Linked DNA regions of Nocardioides panacis. The protein of the gene in region 1 interacts with the protein of each later gene in a pairwise test. Links are inferred from orthologs where the notes say so. Each region holds a gene or a part of one and is shown on either strand. Other genes may lie near its edges.

Region 1 (6,103 bases):
GAGCTCGCGGTCCGGGACGCGCTCGAGGCCGCCGCCCCCGAGATCACCTCGATCGAGGTGGCGTCACCCACCACCGTCCCGGCCACCGGGACGCTGATCCCGGTCGAGGCCCTGCGCACCCGGATCGAGCTCGGGACACCGGACGCGGGAGCCGGCGCGACCTGGCATACGCTGCCCGCCGCCGTCGGCCTCGCGTCCGGACAGGGCTCCACCACGACCGCCGGGGACACCGCGTTGTTCGTGTGCCGGGTCGGCCCGGACCTGTTCGCGTTCCGGGACGGCTGCGCACGGTGCGCCGGCAGCCTGGCGGGCGCGCTGCCGGTGCGACGGCTCGGCGGCACGGCCGGGGACGCGGTGCTCACCTGCCCCGCCTGCGGCGCGCACTACGACGTACGACGCGCGGGCGCCTGCCTGGACGCGGCCGACCTGCACCTGGACCCGTTCCCGCTGCTGGCCGAGGCCGGCACGGTCGCGGTCGCCGTCCCGACGACGGTCGGCGCATGAGCAGCGGCCGGGCGCAGCTCGGCACGCTGCGCCGGATCAGCCAGACCCGCCGCCCGGTGGAGGCCGGCGAGCGCTGCGAGATGTGCAGCGCCCCGGTCGCCGAGGAGCACCCGCACGTCGTCGACGTCGTGGGCCGCGGGCTGATGTGCACCTGCCGGCCCTGCTACCTGCTGTTCACCGACCAGCACGCCGAGATGCGCTACCGCGCGGTGCCGGACCGCTACCTCGCGTTCCCCGGCTTCCGACTCGACCGGGCCGACTGGGACGAGCTGCAGATCCCGGTCGGGCTTGCGTTCCTGTTCCGCAACTCGGCCCAGGACCGGGTCGTGGCGTTCTACCCCGGGCCCGCGGGTGCCACCGAGTCCGAGCTGTCGCTCACCGCCTGGGAGCGGGTGCTGGCCGCCAACCCCGGCCTGGCCACGGTGCTGCCCGACGTGGAGGCGCTGCTGGTCCGGGGCACGCGGGAGGACGAGGGCTTCAGCTGCCACGTCGTCCCGATCGACGCCTGCTACGAGCTGGTCGGCCGGATGCGGCAGACCTGGCGCGGGTTCGACGGCGGCCAGGAGGCCCGGGTGGCCCTGGAGGAGTTCTTCGCGAAGGTCGACGACCGGAGCCGGCCCGGGGAGGCCCACCCGTGAGCGAGTGGACCTTCCGGGTGCTCGACGTCGCCCCGACGCCGTACGCCGCGACCCCCGAGCTGACCGCCCGGCTGCGGATCGAGGAGAGCACCGGGGTGCAGGTGCACGCGATGGCGCTGCGCTGCCAGGTCCGCATCGAACCCCAGCGGCGCGGCTACGACGAGGCCGACGAGGCCGGGCTGCGCGCGCTGTTCGGCGACCGGGCGCGCTGGCCGCAGACGCTCAAGCCGTTCCAGTGGATGCAGTGCCACACCACGGTCCAGGGGTTCACCGGCGCCACCGAGGTCGACCTCGCGCTGCCCTGCACCTACGACTTCGACGTGACCGGGTCGCGGCTGCTGCACGGCGTCGGCTCCGGCACGCTGCCGTTGAGCCTGCTGTTCAGCGGCACGGTGTTCACCCGCGGCGAGCACGGCTTCGGGGTGCTGCAGGTGCCCTGGGACAGCGAGGCGCGCCACGACCTGCCGGTGCGCGTCTGGCAGGACATGATCGCCACCTTCTTCCCGCACCAGGGATGGATCCGTCTCGACCACGACGTGCTGGCGGCGCTCGGCGACTACCGCGCCCGGCACGGTCTCGTGTCGTGGGAGGAGACCGTCGGCCGGCTGCTCGGCGCGGTGTCCTCCCCGGTCGGGGGGCGAGCAGCCGTGAGCCCCGTCCCCGCCGACCGGCTCCAGCGGGCCCGCACCGTCGCCGACGCGGTGCTCTACGAGGGGTACCTCCTCTACCCCTACCGCGCCAGCTCCGACAAGAACCGCGCCCGGTGGCAGTTCGGCGTCCTCGGCCCGCCCGGCGCGGCGGACCGCGGGCTCGGCGAGCCGGACACCCTGACCCTGCACACGATCCTCACCGGCGTCCGGGCCGGGTCGTCGGTCGACGTGCACCTCAGGTTCCTGCAGCTCCAGCACCGGCAGGTCCTCGACGCGCACGGCACGGAGGTCGCGTCCCTGCCGGTCGGGGACCACACCGAGCTCACCTGGGACGAGGCCGTCGAGCAGGAGGTCGTGGTGCGCGCCGACGTCTCGGCCGGCGGTGTCCCCGACACCCCGGTGACCGTCGACGGCGGCGAAAAGGTCGAGGCACTGCCCGGTGGCGGATCGCTGGTGCGGCACCGCCGGCCGCTGCGCGCGGTCGTCACGGTCGGCACCGAGCGGCACGGCCCGTTCACCCGGCTCTCGGTGACGGTCCGCAACGACCACCCGGAGCGGCCCGCGACGCCCGAGGACGCCACGCGCACGTCGCTGCTCGGCGCCCACCTGCTCGTCGAGGCCGACGGCTGCGGCTTCGTCTCGATGGTCGACCCACCGCCGGCGGCACGCCCGATCGCCGACGGGCTGCGCCAGGACCGCTGCTGGCCGTTCCTCGCGGGCGACGAGGGCGACACCGACCTCCTGCTCGGGTCGCCGATCATCCTCTACGACCACCCGCAGGTCGCCGCGGAGAGCGCGCAGGCACTGTTCGACGCCACCGAGATCGACGAGATCCTCACGCTGCGGGTGATGACGATGACCGACGCCGAGAAGGCCGAGGCCCGGGCCACCGACCCCAGGGCGGCCGCGCTCATCGACCGCTGCGACGCGATGACCCCGGCGGAGCTCCAGCAGCTGCACGGCGTCTTCCGCGACCCGCACGGCCCGGCCGGGTCGGACGCACCGCCGTGGTGGGACCCGGCCACCGACGCCTCGGTCGACCCGGGGTCCGACACCGTCCTGGTCGACGGGGTGCGGGTCGGCGCGGGCACCCGGGTGCGGCTGCACCCCCGGCGGCGGGCCGACGCGCAGGACCTGTTCCTGGCCGACCGGGCGGCCCGGGTCACCGGGGTGCTGTTCGACGTGGACGGCCGGACCCACGTCGCGGTGGTGCTCGAGGACGACCCGGCCGCCGACCTGCACGAGTGGTACGGCCGCTTCAGCTACTTCGCACCGGACGAGATCGAACCGCTCACCGAACGAGAGGAGAGCCGACCATGAGGATGATCGGGAAGCTGACCACGTTGGTGGTCCTGGCGCTGGCAGCGGCCGCCGCCGCGACCGGGGTGAAGTCGGTGCCGGACCTGCAGCGGTACCTCCGCATGCGGCAGATGTAGCCGGCCGTGACGGTCCTGGTCGCCGGCATCGGCAACCTGTTCGGCTCCGACGACGGCTTCGGCCCCGAGGTCGTCCGCCGGATGGGCGCGCGCGCCGGCGACGACGTCCGCGTCGTCGACTACGGCATCCGCGGCATGCACCTGGCCTACGACCTCCTGGACGGGTACGACGCCCTGGTGATCGTCGACGCGGTGCCGCACGGCGAGCCCGGCGAGATCACCGTGCTCGAGGTCGGGCCGGACGACCTGGGCGCCGACGACTTCGACCCGCACGGCATGAACCCGGTCGCGGTGCTCGCCTCGCTGAGCACCCTGGGCGGCACGCTCCCCCCGACCTACGTCGTGGGCTGCCGTCCCGCGTCCACGGCCGACGGCATCGGTCTCGGTGCCGCCGTCGCGGCCGCCGTACCCCGGGCGGTGGAGACCGTGGACCGGCTGCTCGACCGGCTGCTGCGCGCCGACGTCCCGCAGGAGGCCTGACATGTGCCTGGGCATCCCCGGTCGGGTCGTGGCCCTCGCGGACGGCTACGCCGGCCAGGTCGCGCTCGTCGACGTCGAGGGCGCACAGCGCCAGGTGAACGTCGGGATGCTCGAGGCGCAGCCCGCACCGGGCGACTGGGTGCTGATCCACATGGGCTTCGCCGTCGAGGCGATCGACGAGGCGGCGGCCAGGACCGCGCTGAGCGGCCTGCAGCTGATGGGCAGCGGCCGGGCCGCCCGGGTGCGCCGTCGCTACGACGTGTTCGGGCTCGTGCAGGGTGTCGGCTTCCGGCCGTTCGTCTACGTCACCGCCTCTGAGCTGGGGCTGGCCGGCTCGGTGTGCAACACCCCCTCCGGGGTCGTCGTCGAGGTCGAGGGCGACCCCGACGCCGTCGACGTCTTCGGCCGCCGGCTGGTCGACGACGCGCCGCCGCTCGCCGAGGTCGAGGGGCTCCACGAGACCGACCTGCCGACCCGTGGCGGCACCGGCTTCAGCATCGAGGACAGCAGCGGCGGCGCCGGACGGACGCTCGCCTCGCCGGACGTCGCGGTGTGCGAGGACTGCCTGGCCGAGCTCGCCGACCCGCTGGACCGGCGCTACCGGCACCCGTTCATCTCCTGCACCAACTGCGGTCCGCGCTTCACGATCATCACCTCGCTGCCCTACGACCGGGCGGCCACCACGATGGCCGGGTTCGAGATGTGCGCCGCCTGCCGCGCGGAGTACGACGACCCCGGCGACCGGCGGTTCCACGCGCAGCCGGTCGCCTGCCCCGACTGCGGCCCGACGCTCGCCCTGGACGGCCCGGGGATCCACGACACCGGCGACGCCGCCGTACGACGGACGCGGGAGCTGCTCGCGGACGGGCAGGTCGTCGCGGTCAAGGGGCTCGGCGGCTACCACCTGGCCTGCGACGCCCGCAACGAGGACGCGGTCGCCGAGCTGCGGCGGCGCAAGCAGCGCGGCGCCAAGCCGTTCGCGGTGATGGCCCGGGACCTGGCCGTGGCCGAGGGCCTGGTGTCGATGACCGAGGCGGAGCGCGGGCTGCTCACCGGCCCCCGCAAGCCCGTCGTCCTCCTCCCCCGCCCCGAGTTGTCAGGCGCTCACTCGGTCGGGACCGATCCACCGCCTGACAACTCGGAGGGGGGGCGTCGCGGGGGGCGTCGCGCCGGGGTCACCTGACCTCGGGATCCTTCTTCCGTACACGCCGTTGCACGTGCTGCTGCTCGGGGAGGCCGGGGACCCGGGGCCGGACGTGCTGGTGATGACCTCGGGCAACCTGTCCGGCGAGCCGATCGTCACCGACGACGCGGAGGCCCGCGAGCGGCTCGGGGACCTCGCGGACGCGTTCCTGGTGCACGACCGGCCGATCCGGGTGCCGTGCGACGACTCGGTCGCCCGCGTGGTGGCCGGCGCCGAGCTGCCGGTGCGCCGCTCGCGCGGTCACGCACCGCTGCCGGTGGCCCTGCCCTTCGAGGTCGACCCGGTGCTGGCGACCGGGGCCGACCTGAAGAACACCTGCGCGCTGGCGGCCGGGCGCTACGCGTGGCTCAGCCAGCACGTCGGGGACCTCGACGACCTGGCCACCCAGGACGCGCTCGGCCGCACCGAGCGGCACCTCGAGGAGCTCACCGGGGTGCGGCCCGGCCGGCTGGTCACCGACGCGCACCCAGGCTACCGCTCGGCCGCCTGGGCCCGGGAGCGGGCCCAGGGGCGGGAGGTGCGGACCGTGCAGCACCACCACGCGCACGTCGCCTCGGTGATGGGCGAGCACGGCCTCGGCCTCGACGACCGGGTGATCGGGGTCGCCTTCGACGGCACCGGCTACGGCACCGACGGCGCGATCTGGGGCGGTGAGGTGCTGGTCGCGGGCTACAAGGAGCTCCGGCGGGCGGCGCACCTCGGCTACGTCCCGCTGGCCGGCGGCGACGCCAGCGTGCGCCGCGCCTACCGGATGGCGCTGGCGCACCTGCGGGCCGCGGGCGTGCCCTGGTCCGAGGACCTGCCAGCGGTCGCGGCCTGCCCCGACCGCGAGCGGTCCGTGCTCGCGCACCAGCTCGACACCGGGCTCGGCTGCGTGCCGACCTCCAGCATGGGGCGGCTCTTCGACGCCGTCTCGTCGCTGACCGGGGTCCGGCACACCAGCGACTACGAGGCCGAGGCGGCGGTGCGGCTGGAGGCCCTGGCCCGCGCGTACGACGGGCCAGCGGCGCCGTACGCGTTCGGGCTCGTCGAGGACCCGCACGGCGCCGTCGTGGCCGACCCCGGCCCGGTGGTGCGCGCGGTCGTCGACGACGTACGCCGCGGCGCCGGCCCGGCGCGGGTGGCGGCCCGCTTCCACGCCGGCGTCGCGGCGCTCGTCGTCGAGCTCGCCGGCCGGTCGCGGCTCGCGAC
Region 2 (9,003 bases), 1.8 Mb from region 1 along the record:
TGCGGCCGGTCTCGAGGTGCACCTCGAGCAGGGTGGCGAACCGGTGCGCCTCGAGGGTCTCGTAGTGGGTGATGCTCGCCTTGCCGTCGGCGCGGACGGTGAACTTGTAGTCGTGCTTGGGGTGCCGGGCGATCGGCGCGTCCACGGTGCCCGACAGCGGGTCCGGGTGCCCCTGGACCAGGGCGTGGTAGGTCTTGTCGACGGTCCGCTGCCGGAAGGCGTTCTTGAGCACGGAGTAGGCCCGCTCGGACTTGGCGATCACCATCACGCCGGAAGTGCCGACGTCGAGCCGCTGCACGATGCCCTGGCGCTCGGCGGCGCCGCTGGTCGAGATCCGGAAGCCGGCCGCGACGAGGTGCCCGACGACCGTGGGACCGGTCCAGCCCGGGCTGGGGTGCACGGCGACGCCGACGGGCTTGTCGATCACCACGATGGCGTCGTCGTCGTGGATGATCTTGATGCCCTCGACGGTCTCCGGGACGACGGCGAACGGGTCGACGGCGGCGGGGATCGCGACGTCCAGCATGGAGCCGGGCTCGACCCGGTCGGACTTCGCGGGCGGTTCCCCGTCGACGCTGACGTGCCCGCTGAGGATCAGCTCGGCGGCGCGGGTGCGCGAGAGCCCGAACATCCGGGCGATCGCGGCGTCCACGCGCTCGCCGGCGAGGCCGTCGGGAACCGTCACCGTGCGCCGCTCGTGACCGGAGAAGTCGGGGCCCGTCACGAGGCGCCGGCGGGGTCGGCGCCGCGCGAGCGGGTGCCGTTGACGGACATCCCTCGCACGGCCTGGAGGATGAGGACGCCGGCTGCGATGTTGATGCAGACGTCGGCGACGTTGAAGATCGGCCAGTTCGGCAGCTGCACGAAGTCCACGACGTGACCGCGCAGGAAGCCCGGCGAGCGGAACACCCGGTCGGTGAGGTTGCCGAGGATGCCGGCCATCAGGAACCCCAGGCCGATCGCCCAGCCGGTGCTGCGCAGCCGGCGGACCGTCCACAGCACCGCGACCGCGGCGGCGATCGCGACGCAGGTGAGCACGAGGGTGTACGACGTGCCGGTGCTGAACGCGGCTCCGGGGTTGCGGGCGAGGTAGAGGGTCACCAGGTCACCGACGACCTGCACCGGCGGGCGGCCGGTGAGGTGCTGGACGGCCAGCACCTTGGTGACCACGTCGACGGTGTAGCCGACCGCGGCGATCACGGCGAACACCACCAGGGCACCCGGACGCGCCCGCGGACGCTCGACGGGGTCGGTGGGGGAAGTGGTCGAGTCGCTGGAGTTCAGCGACGCTCCTCGCGCTGCTTGCATGACAGGCACAGTGTCGCACGCGGAAAAGCCATCAACCGCATCTTGCCGATCGGCTCCCCGCCGATCTCGCAGACGCCGTAGGTGCCGTCCTCGATGCGGGCCAGGGCCCGCTCGGTCTGGGCGAGCATCTCCCGCGCGTTGTTGGCCAGGCTCATCTCGTGGTCGCGCTCGAACGTCGTCGAGCCGACGTCGGCCTGGTCGTTGCCGGCGCCGTCGCCCGCGTCCCGCATCAGGTCGTGCAGCTCGTGCTCGGCCAGGTTGAGCTCGGAGCGGAGCCGTTCGCGGTCGGCGTTGAGGTCGCCGCGCACCTCGGCCAGCTCGGCCTTGGTCCACGGGCTCTCGTCGGCCTTCACCGCGAGCTTCGCCGGGGCCGTGGACTTCCTGGCCGCTGTCTTCTTGGTGGCTGGTGTCGTGGCGGGAGCCTTCTTGGCCGCCGCCTTCTGGGTCGGAGTGGTCACCGGGGCCTTCTTCGCTGCAGTCTTCGGGCTGTCCGCGGTCTTCTTCACGGCAGGCAACTTCTGGGGGGCGGCGCTCGACGTCCGCTTCGACGTCTTCCTCGCCGTCGTCGGGGCCGGCGCCCGGGTCGCCGACTTCGTGGTCGCCCGCTTCGTGGGCGACGTGCTGACCTTCTTGGTGGCGGCCGTCTTGGTGGCGGGCGTCTTCTTCGCCGCCGGCGCCTTCCTGGCGGGCGCCTTCTTCGCCGGCGCGGTCTTCTTCGCGGCCGGCGCCTTCTTCGCGACCGGCGCCTTCTTCGCGACCGGCGCCTTCTTCGCGACCGGCGCCTTCTTCGCCGGCGCAGCCGCGGTCTTCTCCGCGGTCTTCTTCGCGGTCTTCTTGGTGGACGCAGAGGCCCGGCCGGTGACCGCCGAACGCGTCACCCGCTTCGCCGCGGCGACCGTCGAGCCGGCCAGCTTGCGTGCAGTGCTGCGTGCCATGTGCTCGCGGCCCCCTCAAAAACCGTGAATACATCAAGGAACGTGTGGCCACTGTGAGCTGCCACACGCGTGCGGTGAGGATATGCCGCACCCGCACACCAGACAACCAATCGCGCCCACGATCCGGTAAATTTCCGGCGACCGTCCGCGAGTCTGGTTGCAAGCCGGGCCAAACCCGCGTGAACCAGCGGCACCCGGTCTGGCAGACTTGTCCCGACCGCACGGCGTGGACGGGACGAGTAGCCCCGAGGACAGCCGCCAGCGACCCGGGGACGGTGAGAGCCCGGGGGTGTTGTCCGGAGCGAAGATCACCCCGAGCCGCCGGAAGAGCGCCCGCCCCGCCCGGGGCAGGCAGGTAGACCCGGCAGCGGTGGAGAAGAGTGGGCGGCCCAGCAGCATCCGGGCCGCCAAGAAGGGTGGTACCGCGGGAGCGGCCGGTGCAGCACACCGACCTCCTCGTCCCTTCAGCCCCGCAGCACCCAGGCCGAAGCGACGTACCGAAGGACCAGCCGTGAGCGAGTACCGACCCGTCCCACCCCAGGTGGACCTCCCCGCCCTCGAGCACGAGGTGCTCGACTTCTGGCGGGACCACCAGACCTTCGACAAGTCGCTGGACCGCGCCGGCGACCGACCCCGCTGGACGTTCTTCGAGGGTCCCCCGACCGCCAACGGCCGCCCGGGCACGCACCACGTCGAGGCGCGGGTCTTCAAGGACGTCTTCCCGCGGTTCAAGACGATGCAGGGCTACCTCGTCGAGCGGAAGGCCGGCTGGGACTGCCACGGGCTGCCCGTCGAGCTCGCGGTGGAGAAGGAGCTCGGCTTCACCGGCAAGGCCGACATCGAGAGGTACGGCGTCGCGGAGTTCAACGCCAGGTGCCGGGAGTCCGTGCTGCGGCACGTCGACGCCTTCGAGGAGATGACCGAGCGGATGGGCTACTGGGTCGACACCTCCGACCCCTACCGCACCATGGACCCGGCCTACGTCGAGTCGGTGTGGTGGGCCCTCAAGCAGATCCACTCCCGCGGCCTGCTGGTCCAGGACTACCGCGTGGCGCCGTACTGCCCGCGGGACGGGACGGGCCTGTCCGACCACGAGGTCGCCCAGGGCTACGAGACCGTCACCGACCCGAGCGTCTACGTCCGGTTCCCGCTGACCTCCGGCCCGCTCGCGGGCACCGCTGATCGCCCGGGAGCGTCGCTGCTGGTGTGGACCACCACGCCGTGGACGCTGGTGTCCAACACCGCGGTGGCGGTCCGCCCGGACGTCACCTACGTCGCGGCCACCGACGGCACCGAGACCCTCGTGGTCGCCGAGCCGCTGCTGGGGGCCGTGCTGGGCGAGGGCTGGACGGTGCAGGAGACCGTGCTCGGCGCCGACATGGAGCGCTGGACCTACCAGCGGCCCTTCGAGCTCGTGGAGTTCCCGCCGGTCGAGGCCGGCGGCACCGCCCCGCACCTCGTGGTGCTCGCCGACTACGTCACCACCGAGGACGGCACCGGCCTGGTGCACCAGTCCCCCGCCTTCGGCGAGGACGACATGGCGGTCTGCCGGTCCTACGGCCTGCCGGTCGTCGTACCGGTGCAGCCGGACGGGCACTTCGGCGCCGACGTGCCGCTGGTGGGCGGGCAGTTCTTCAAGCACGCCGACGCGGACCTGGTCAAGGACCTCGAGACCCGCGGGCTGCTGTTCCGGCACGTCGCCTACGAGCACAGCTACCCGCACTGCTGGCGCTGCCACACGCCGCTCATGTACTACGCCCAGCCCTCGTGGTACGTCCGGACCACCCAGGTCAAGGACGCCCTGCTGCGCGAGAACGAGAAGACCCACTGGTTCCCCGAGACGATCCAGTGGGGCCGGTACGGCGACTGGCTGACCAACAACGTCGACTGGGCGCTGTCGCGCAGCCGCTACTGGGGCACGCCGCTGCCGATCTGGCGCTGCGCCGAGGGGCACCAGACCTGCGTCGGGTCGCTCGCCGAGCTGTCCGAGCTGTCCGGGACCGACCAGTCCGAGCTCGACCCGCACCGGCCGTTCGTCGACGACGTGACGCTCGCCTGCCCGGAGTGCGGCGAGGAGGCCCGCCGGGTGCCCGAGGTCATCGACGCCTGGTTCGACAGCGGCTCGATGCCGTTCGCGCAGTGGGGCTACCCGCACGCGCCCGGCTCCGAGCAGGCCTTCGAGGCGGCCTACCCCGCGGACTTCATCTGCGAGGCGATCGACCAGACCCGCGGCTGGTTCTACACGCTGATGGCGATCGGCACGCTGGTCTTCGACGAGTCGTCGTACAAGAACGTGCTCTGCCTGGGCCACATCCTGGCCGAGGACGGCCGGAAGATGTCCAAGCACCTCGGCAACATCCTCGAGCCGATGCCGCTGATGGACCAGCACGGCGCCGACGCCGTGCGCTGGTTCATGGCCGCGTCCGGCTCGCCGTGGGCGGCCCGCCGGGTGGGCCACGCCAGCATCCAGGAGACCGTCCGGAAGGTGCTGCTGACCTACTGGAACACGGTCGCGTTCCAGGTGCTCTACGCCCGCACGTCCGGCTGGTCACCCGGCGACCCGGCCCCGGAGCTGGCCGACCGGCCGGTCCTGGACCGGTGGGCGCTCTCGGAGGCGCACCGGCTCGCGGCCGGCGTCACCGAGGCGCTGGAGGTGTTCGACACCCAGCGCGCGGGCAGCCTGCTGGCGGCGTACGTCGACGACCTGTCCAACTGGTACGTCCGTCGTTCGCGGCGGCGCTTCTGGGCCGGCGACCCCGCCGCGCTCGCCACCCTGCACGAGTGCGTCTACGTCGTCACGCTGCTGATGGCGCCGCTCACGCCGTTCATCACCGAGCGGGTGTGGCAGGACATGTTCGCCGCCACCTCCGACGAGCTGCCCGAGTCGGTGCACCTGGCGGCGTGGCCGCGCGTCGACGGCAGCCTCGTCGACGACGAGCTCGGCGCGCAGATGTCGCTGACCCGTCGGCTCGTCGAGCTCGGCCGGGCGGCCCGCGCGGACGCGAAGGTGCGGACCCGGCAGCCGCTGCGCCGGGCCCTGGTCGCCTCCTCGGCGTGGTCCCGGCTCACCGACGAGCTCCGCCGGGAGGTCGCCGACGAGCTGAACGTGCTCGCGGTCGAGCCGCTGTCCTCCGCCGGCGCCGACCTCGTGGACTTCTCCGCGAAGGGCAACTTCCGGGCACTGGGCAAGCGCTTCGGCAAGCAGACCCCGGTCGTCGCGGCCGCGATCGCCGCCGCCGACGCCACCCGGTTGGCCGCCGACCTGGCCGAGGGCGGCCGGACCACGGTCACCGTCGAGGGCGAGCGGCTCGAGGTGCTCGCCGACGAGGTGATCGTCTCCGAGCGCCCGCGCGAGGGCTGGTCGGTGGTCAACGAGCAGGGCGAGACCGTCGCCCTCGACCTCGAGATCACCGACGAGCTGCGGCTGCTCGGCCTCGCGCGCGGCGTCGTACGACGGGTCCAGGAGGCCCGCAAGACCAGCGGCTTCGACGTCAGCGACCGGATCCGGCTGCGGTGGTTCGCCGAGGGCGAGACCGCCGAGGCGATCGAGCTGCACGGCGGGACGGTGGCCGAGGAGGTGCTCGCCCCGGCCGGTCCCGAGCGTGCGGGCTCGGTCGCGGACCTCGACGGCGGCGCACCGGAGACCGACGACGAGCTCGGGCTGACGTTCACCGTCGAGGTGGTCGCCGCCCCGGCGTGACCGGGAGCGGACGCAGCACGAGGCCGGTGCCCCTGGTGGGGGCACCGGCCTCGTCGCGTCGTGCGTCACCGGCCGGGGCCGGTGGTGGGTGGGTCAGCCGTTCTGGTGGTCGTTCTCGTCGCCCAGGAGGGACTTCAGCCGCTTGGGAGCGTGGTCGCTGCCCTCGAGGACCGCGCCCTCGCCGCTGCCGTCGAGCGCAGACAGCTGCTGCTGGAAGTAGCTCTTCAGCCGGGAGCGGTACTCACGCTCGAACGAGCGCAGGTTCTCCACCTCCGCGTTGAGCTTGTCCTTCTCCTTCTCGAGGTCGCCGAAGAGCTGCTCGCGACGCTCCGCGGTCTCGGAGTCGAGCATCTGCGACCGGGTCCGGGCGTCGGACTCGACGCGGTCGGCCTTGATCTTGCTCTCGGACTCCAGGCGCTCGGCCTTGGTGCGGGCCTCGCCGACGATCTTGTCGGCCTCGTCCTTCGCCTCGCCGACGAGCTCGTGGGCGTTGCGGGTGGCGATCTCCAGCAGCCGGGCCGCGGCGCTGGAGGCGTCGGCGACCGTCGTGACCTTGATGGTCTCGACCGGAGCGGCCGCCGCGGGAGCGGGGGCTGCCACCTTCTCGGGAGCCTTGACGGGCTCGGGAGCCTTCTCCTGGACGGGAGCGGTGGCCGGAGCCGAGCCGCCACCCTGCTGGGCGGCGGAGAGCTTGCTGCGCAGGTCCTCGTTCTCACGAGTCAGTCGGGCCAGCTCGGCCTCGACCTCGTCGAGGAACTGGTCGACCTCGCCCATGTCGTAGCCCTCACGGAGCCGGACAGGAGTAAAGCGCTTGTTGCTCACGTCCTCAGGCGTCAGCGGCATGACCTCACCCTTTGTTCGTAGTCGTCGTCTGGTGGTGCAGTGGCGTCGTGCGTCCTGCTGCCACGGCGTGCCCACCGTACTCCGGAACGGGGTCCCGGCTTTCCAGGGGGGCGACCTGCGTGGCTCCGGGGAAGGATACCCAGATCGGGACGTTCCCCACCACGCGAGCGGGCGTTCGTCCGGAGGTGTCCCTAGAAGAAGAGGTTGCCGACCAGGATCTGCAGCAGGTACACGACCACCAGGACGATCAGGAAGCTCGTGTCGAGCATCACGGCGCCGAGCCGCAGCGGCGGCACGAAGCGCCGTACGAACAGGATCGGCGGGTCGGTGATCGTGTAGACGATCTCCAGCACGAACAGCACCGGGCCCTTGGGGCTCCAGGAGCGGGCGAAGACCTGCACCCAGTCCACGACAAGGCGGATGAGCATCAGGCCCAGGAAGACGTTGAGGACCAGCAGGAGGATCGCGCCGACGGTTTGCACAAGGCCGAAGTCTAGCCAGGAACCGCCAACTCGGCCGGGCGCGACACCCGCCGCCGGGGTCAGCTCTGGTTGAAGAAGCCGCCGGCGTCCGCGATGCGCTGCTTGTCCTCGGCGGCGACCGAGACGTTCGGCGGCGAGAGCAGGAACACCTTGTTGGTGACCCGCTCGATGGTGCCCCGGACGGCGAACACGAGCCCGGCGGCGAAGTCGACGAGACGCTTGGCGTCCATGTCGTCCATCTCGGAGAGGTTCATGATCACCGGGACGCCCTCGCGGAAGTTCTCCCCGATGCTGCGCGCCTCGTTGTAGGTGCGCGGGTGCAGCGTGGTGATCCGGGACAGCTCGGCCACGGTCGCCTGCGGGGCGACGTGCGGCTGGGCGGCCTGCGGGCGGCGACGCTCGGAGATGTTCGCGACGGGGGCCGGGCGGGCCGGCTCCTCGGTGGCACCACGCTGGGGACGCTCGTCGTACTCGTCGTAGTACTCGTCGTCGTAGCGCTCGGTGTCCTCGAGCAGGCCAAGGTAGACACCCATCTTGCGCATCGCGCTGCCCATGACTTCTGCCTCCGGTACATCTGCGGGCCCCCGGATGGGGCACGCTGCTGCGATCTCGACCCTACCGTCTGGCGGGCCGGCTACCGAGCACCGCGCTGCCTATCCGCACGTGTGTCGCGCCGGATTCGACGGCAGCCTCGAGGTCGCCGCTCATCCCGGCCGAGATCCAGGTCGCGGACGGCTCGATGCTGCGCACCGAGGCCGCGATCTCGGCGAGTTTCGCGAACGCAGGCAGGGGATCCTCCCCCAGCGGCGCCACCGCCATCACTCCGCGGAGCCGGAGGCCCTCGGTGGCGGCCACCTGCTCGGCGAGCCGCTCGACGTCGACGGGAGGTACTCCGGCGCGGCCGCCGTCCCCGGGGTCTGTGTCCAGGCTCACCTGGACCAGGACGTCCACGACGTGGTCACGCTGGTGGGCGCCCGAGGACAGCCCGCGGAGCAGCTTGGCGCGGTCGACGGACTCGACCACGTCGGCGTAGGCCGCGACGGCCGCCGCCTTGTTGCTCTGCAGGCCGCCGATGAAGTGCCAGGTCAGGCCCAGGTCGGCGCACTCGGCCGCCTTCGCCTCGGCCTCCTGGTGCCGGTTCTCCCCCACGTGGCGCACCCCGAGGTCGGCGAGCAGGCGGACGTCGGAGGCCGGGAAGAACTTGGTGACCACCGTCAGCGTCACCTCCTCGGGCGAGCGGCCGGCCCGCCCGGCCGCGTCGGCGATCCGGGCGCGGACCTGCGCGAGGTTCCCGGCGAGCTCGTCGCGTCGCCCGCTCACCCGGCGTCCCCGCAGCTGCGTGCCGGGAGCCAGCGCTTCCACGGCCGCACCCGGACCAGGCCGGCGAGCCGGCCGGAGCGCCGGCCCTGGCGGCGGTAGGAGAACAGGTCCTCGTCCTCGAGGGTGCAGCGCGACGCGTCGAGGACCTCGCACCCGGCGGCGAGCAGCTGGGCCCGCACCCCGGCGCCGATGTCCAGCGCGGGGGTGCCCCACGAGGTCTCCGCGTAGGACTCGGGCACCAGCGCGCTGACCTCGGCCCGCAGCCGGTCCGGCACCTCGTAGCAGGCACCGCACACGTGCGGGCCGACCCAGGCCGTGACCGGCCCGGCGCCCAGCGACGCCATCGCGGCCACGGCGGCCGGCACCACCCCGGCGGCCAGGCCCGGCCGGCCGGCGTGCACCGCCGCCACGATCC

Evidence for each region.
Region 2: the proteins of KRR39_RS02915 (region 1) and ileS interact in binary tests that used the Escherichia coli proteins (3 or more experiments, as listed by UniProt). The link is inferred for Nocardioides panacis from one-to-one orthologs.

What each region holds. Positions count from the first base shown.
Region 1 is NZ_CP077062.1:572,961-579,063, reverse strand. What follows is about bases 2,281-4,971. They hold KRR39_RS02915 (hydrogenase maturation protease), read left to right. Parts: upstream 2,281-3,234; coding sequence 3,235-3,708; downstream 3,709-4,971. Other genes in these bases: KRR39_RS02905 (Kae1-like domain-containing protein), read left to right, coding at 4,830-4,971; hypC (HypC/HybG/HupF family hydrogenase formation chaperone), read left to right, coding at 3,710-4,891; KRR39_RS26475 (DUF6893 family small protein), read left to right, coding at 3,109-3,228; KRR39_RS02920 (DUF6084 family protein), read left to right, coding at 2,281-3,112. In the rest of the region: KRR39_RS02930 (NifU family protein), read left to right, coding at 1-504; KRR39_RS02925 (DUF5947 family protein), read left to right, coding at 501-1,142; more of KRR39_RS02920, read left to right, coding at 1,139-2,280; more of KRR39_RS02905, read left to right, coding at 4,972-6,103.
Region 2 is NZ_CP077062.1:2,418,063-2,427,065, forward strand. What follows is about bases 2,373-6,143. They hold ileS (isoleucine--tRNA ligase), read left to right. Parts: upstream 2,373-2,754; coding sequence 2,755-5,943; downstream 5,944-6,143. Other genes in these bases: KRR39_RS11745 (DivIVA domain-containing protein), read right to left, coding at 6,037-6,143. Outside these bases: KRR39_RS11720 (RluA family pseudouridine synthase), read right to left, coding at 1-685; lspA (signal peptidase II), read right to left, coding at 721-1,308; KRR39_RS11730 (TraR/DksA family transcriptional regulator), read right to left, coding at 1,281-1,766; KRR39_RS11735 (hypothetical protein), read left to right, coding at 1,735-2,271; more of KRR39_RS11745, read right to left, coding at 6,144-6,786; KRR39_RS11750 (YggT family protein), read right to left, coding at 6,978-7,268; KRR39_RS11755 (cell division protein SepF), read right to left, coding at 7,328-7,822; KRR39_RS11760 (YggS family pyridoxal phosphate-dependent enzyme), read right to left, coding at 7,884-8,588; KRR39_RS11765 (purine nucleoside phosphorylase YfiH/LACC1 family protein), read right to left, coding at 8,585-9,003. UniProt on the Escherichia coli protein: Catalyzes the attachment of isoleucine to tRNA(Ile). As IleRS can inadvertently accommodate and process structurally similar amino acids such as valine, to avoid such errors it has two additional distinct tRNA(Ile)-dependent editing activities.